2 regions of the Kitasatospora sp. NPDC059795 genome follow, and region 2 is predicted to be linked to the other one. Evidence: riboswitches for the same ligand, from Rfam matches in the RefSeq annotation. Region 2 holds a riboswitch; the other holds the start of a gene.

Region 1 (2,192 bases), on a different contig from region 2:
GCCTGATGCGGCGCAGCTACCGCAACCTGGCCGAGCTGAACGCCCGCGGCCTGCCGATGCCGGACGAACTCGCCGGAGAGTTCGAGGAGTTCGAGGAGGCCGTGGCGCAGGCCGCGATCGACCTGTGCGGCGAGTGGACGGTGCCGGGGCTGGCCCGGCTGCTGCTGGAGGAGTTCCCGGAGCTGGCGCCCGAGGTGTACTAGGGCTGTCCGGCCGATCGTGCCGAACAGGCCCTGACTCCCGGGCGCCGTCGAGAACCTACGGCTGCAGGCCGAGCTGCTGGAGCCAGGGCAGCGGGTCGATCGGGGCGCCGCCGCCGGGGCGGACCTCCAGGTGGAGGTGCGGGCCGGTGACGTTGCCGGTGGCGCCGACCGCGCCGAGCAGGGTGCCGGGGGCGACCTGACCGGAGGCGGTGGCGATCCGGGAGAGGTGGCAGTACCAGAGCTCGGTGCCGTCGGGGAGGGTCTGGATGACCCGGTAGCCGTAGGGGCCGGACCAGCCCGCCGAGGTGACGGTGCCTCCGGTGACGGCGGTGACGGGGGTGCCGGTGCGGGCGGCGAAGTCCAGGCCGGTGTGCAGGTGCGCCCAGTGCGAGCCGGACTGCGCGAAGTGCGCGGTCAGCTGGTAGCCGGCCACCGGCAGGTTGTGCGCGGCGCGTTCGGCCTCGGCCTGCTGGGCGGCGCGCTTGGCCTCGGCGTCCTGTGCGGCGGCGATCCGGGCGTTCTCGTCGGCGGCGGTGCGCTGGCCGTCGGCCTGCTGCTGGATGCGGGCGGCGAGGGCGAGGCCGGGGTCGCCGGCGAGCAGCCCGTCGGAGGCCTCGTCGGCGGCGGTGACGGCCACCGGGGCGGCGGCCTGCGCGGGGACGGCGGTGAGGGCGCCGAGCGCCGCGGTCATCGCGGTGACGCCCAGCAGGGGCGCGCCGGCGCGGGACTGACGGGGCAGCCGGTGCCGGGCGGCTTCCGGCTCGACCGGGTGGTCGAGCAGCTGGGTGCCGGTGCTCTCGGTGTAGGTCGACGCCACGGGGGCGTGCTCCTTCCTTCCATGTCGCCGACCGGGTTAGCTGACGGGTTCGGAGGTGGAAGGTCTCCTACGGTCGGGCCCAGGGCCGTCCCGATTCACCCCGGTGGAACGTGGTTCCCCGGCTCCTGGGACACCCCGGGGGGCGTGCCCAAGTGGATTAGGCGTGGCGCACGGTGCCGCATGGTTACGGCGTTGCCGACCGCGCTGCGTTATCAAACGTTAATCCTATGGACCCCATGATTCCAAGCGCCTCCTGCGAGACGGTGAAGATTCCCTGACGCCCTATGGGCGATTTGTGACGATTCGCCAGGGGAGAGATGACGGATGGTGACCGCGCGGATGAGTATCCGTACTCACGCCCCGCTCCCGGGCCGACGGGAGCCTGGTGCCATGACCGCACGCGTTCCGAACCGGACCACCTCCGCCTACTTCCTGCAGGCCGCCGCCTCCTTCGCGCTGGCCACCGTCGCGCTCGCCCTCGGGATCGCCTACCTGCCGGTGAGCGCCTGGGTGCGCGCCTTCCTCTCCGTCGGACTGCTGTACGCGATCACCTCCGCGTTCACGCTGGCCAAGGTGGTCCGGGACCGCCAGGAGGAGGGCGCGATCACCAGCCGGGTGGACCAGGCCCGACTGGAGAAGCTGCTCTCCGAGCACGACCCGTTCAAGGTGGACGGCGTCTGATCCCGCCCCGGGTTGACGGCTAAGGCTATTAGCCTTAGCTTTGTGGCTATCGGCAGTCGGCCGGGCCTCCGGTGCCCGGCGCGCCGCGACGCCCGCCCAGGAGGCCCGCGATGAACAGCACCCCCGGAACCACCCGGTACCTCGACGTGGTCGGCGGCCGGATCGCCTACGACGACGCCCCCGGCGCCGGCGCCCCGGTCGTCCTGCTGCCCGGCATGCTCGACAAGCGGGCCGCCTACCGGTACCTGGTGCCGCTGCTGACCGCCGCCGGGCACCGGGTGGTCACCATGGACCTGCGCGGCCTCGGCGAGTCCTCCACCGGCTTCACCGACCACACGCCCGCCGCGATCGCCGAGGACCTGGTCGCCCTGCTCGACCACCTCGACCTGCGCGGCGCCGTCCTGGCCGGCAGCTCGTACACCGGCGCCACCGTGGTCCGGGCGGCCGCGCTCGCCCCCGGCCGCACCGCCGGTGTGGTGCTGATCGACGCC
Region 2 (2,192 bases):
CCGGTGACCACGGCGAGCACCTGACCGAGAACGAGGCCGCGGCGATGGCCTTCATCCTGCTGTTCGCCGGCTTCGAGACCACCATCAACCTGGTCGGGAACGGGCTTTACGCGCTGTTCCGCAACCCGGGCCAACGCGCCCTGCTCCAGGAGTCGTTGGGGCGCGGCGAGTCCGGCCTGCTGGAGACCGGCATCGAGGAACTGCTGCGCTACGACGGGCCGGTGGAGCTGGCGACCTGGCGGTTCGCCACCCGCCCTCTGAGCATCGGCGGGGTGGACATCCCGGTGGGCGATCCGGTGCTGGTGGTGCTCGCCGCCGCCGACCGCGACCCGGCGCGTTTCGCCGCGGAGAACACCCTGGATCTGGCCCGCGCGGACAATCCGCACCTCGGTTTCGGACACGGCATCCACTACTGCATCGGCGCGCCGCTGGCCCGGCTGGAGGGGCAGCGCGCGATCGGCACACTGCTGACACGGCTGCCGGACCTCCAGTTGGCGGCCGATCCCGCCGAACTCCGTTGGCGCGGCGGGCTGATCATGCGCGGGCTGCGCGAACTCCCGGTCTCCTTCACGCCCCGCTGACCCGGTTTCGACCGCAGCCGCCCAGCGTCCGCCCGGAACCCCCAACTGGCCTAGCGGGGGCGCGTGGTGCGCCCCCGTCAGGGGCAATCCGGACATACATGGACGATTTGTGTGCAGAAAGTGAAGGTCCGTAATTTCGGCGTGATGTCGGTGATATGAGCTTGTGATTGTTCATCAGCTCTGCTTACTCTCCGATCTGCCCGCAGCCGTGGGCCCCGAACGCGGCACGCCGAGTCCTGTCCGCCGCGACCTCGGGACACCGACCAGGAACTCGGACAGGAGCGGGGGACCCAGGTGTGAACGCCGTAGCAGTCTCGACGGCTTGGGGTGAAGCCGCCCGGGAGCGGACGCAGTCGCGTCCCCCCTCCCCGGCGGCCGGGCCAGCCTCCCGGTCCGAACCCGACAGCTCACCTCGCAGGCGTGCGGAGAGGAAGTCCCATGCTGTTCACCGGTACCGGCCGCCACCGACGTAGCACCAAGACCGAGAAGGTCGTCGCCGCCGCCGGCGTCGCCTCCGTCGGCCTGGCCCTGCCCCTGCTGTCCGCCACCGGAGCGGCGGCCGCGCCCGTCGACACCTGGGACCGCGTCGCCCAGTGCGAGAGCGGCGGCAACTGGTCGATCAACACCGGCAACGGGTACTACGGCGGCCTCCAGTTCTCCTCCTCCACCTGGCGCGCCTACGGCGGCGGGCAGTACGCGTCCCGCGCCGACCAGGCCAGCCGCTCCCAGCAGATCGCGGTCGCCGAGCGGGTGCTCGCCTCCCAGGGCCCCGGCGCCTGGCCGGTCTGCTCGGCCAAGGCCGGCCTGACCAAGGGCGGCGGCAGCAGCTCCCAGGACACCGCCTCCCGCTCGCAGCAGCGGCAGGACGCGCCCCAGCAGAAGTCGGCCAAGCCGACCACGTCGCAGTCGAAGGCGCAGCAGCAGGCCCCGAAGACGCAGACGCCGCAGCAGGGCTACAAGTCCCCGAAGCCGGCCACCTCCGCGCAGGCCGCCGGGACGTACACCGTGCAGCAGGGCGACACGCTGTCCGGGATCGCCGGCGCGCGGAACGTCTCCGGCGGCTGGGAGCAGCTGTTCAAGACGAACCGGGACGTGGTCGGCGCCAACCCCGACCTGATCGTCCCCGGCCAGGTGCTCTCGCTCTGACCGCCGGTCCGGGCCCCCGATCCGTCTGACGATCCGTCCGCTCCGGGCGCGCGCCGAGCAGTTCGCGCCGCCCGGGGCGGTCCGTCGGCGGGCAAACAGGTGAACTACCAGTGAGTAGCCGGGCCACACGGTGAGACGGGGCCCGGCCGGGCGTGGCCGTGGGCAGGTCTGCGGCTAGGCTCTGGGCGTAACGACCACACATCCGCTTCCGCTAGGAGATGCCTCGTGCCGTCCATTGATGTCGTCGTAGCCCGTGAGATCCTCGACTCCCGCGGCAACCCCACGGTCGAGGTCGAGGTCGGTCTCGACGACGGCAGCACCGGTCGTGCGGCTGTCCCGTCGGGCGCCTCCACCGGCGCCTTCGAGGCGCTGGAGCTCCGCGACGGCGACAAGAACCGCTACTTCGGCAAGGGCGTCGAGAAGGCCGTCCTCGCCGTCATCGAGCAGATCGGCCCGGAGCTGGTC

What was found. A riboswitch is a leader RNA that binds a small molecule or an ion and turns the genes downstream of it on or off. The one in region 2 is predicted to bind cyclic di-AMP.
Region 1: linked by a shared signal. The riboswitch ahead of ACFV4P_RS25750 (M23 family metallopeptidase) and the one ahead of ACFV4P_RS04940 (transglycosylase family protein) in region 2 are both predicted to bind cyclic di-AMP.

The regions. Positions count from the first base shown of each region.
Region 1 is NZ_JBHWID010000013.1:219,489-221,680, reverse strand. It holds gene ACFV4P_RS25755 (hypothetical protein) at 1-203, shown strand, start outside; gene ACFV4P_RS25750 (M23 family metallopeptidase) at 259-1,020, opposite strand; cyclic di-AMP (ydaO/yuaA leader) riboswitch at 1,031-1,194, opposite strand; gene ACFV4P_RS25745 (YiaA/YiaB family inner membrane protein) at 1,411-1,701, shown strand; gene ACFV4P_RS25740 (alpha/beta fold hydrolase) at 1,812-2,192, shown strand, end outside.
Region 2 is NZ_JBHWID010000002.1:217,351-219,542, forward strand. It holds gene ACFV4P_RS04935 (cytochrome P450) at 1-581, shown strand, start outside; cyclic di-AMP (ydaO/yuaA leader) riboswitch at 833-1,016, shown strand; gene ACFV4P_RS04940 (transglycosylase family protein) at 1,020-1,727, shown strand; gene eno (phosphopyruvate hydratase) at 1,953-2,192, shown strand, end outside.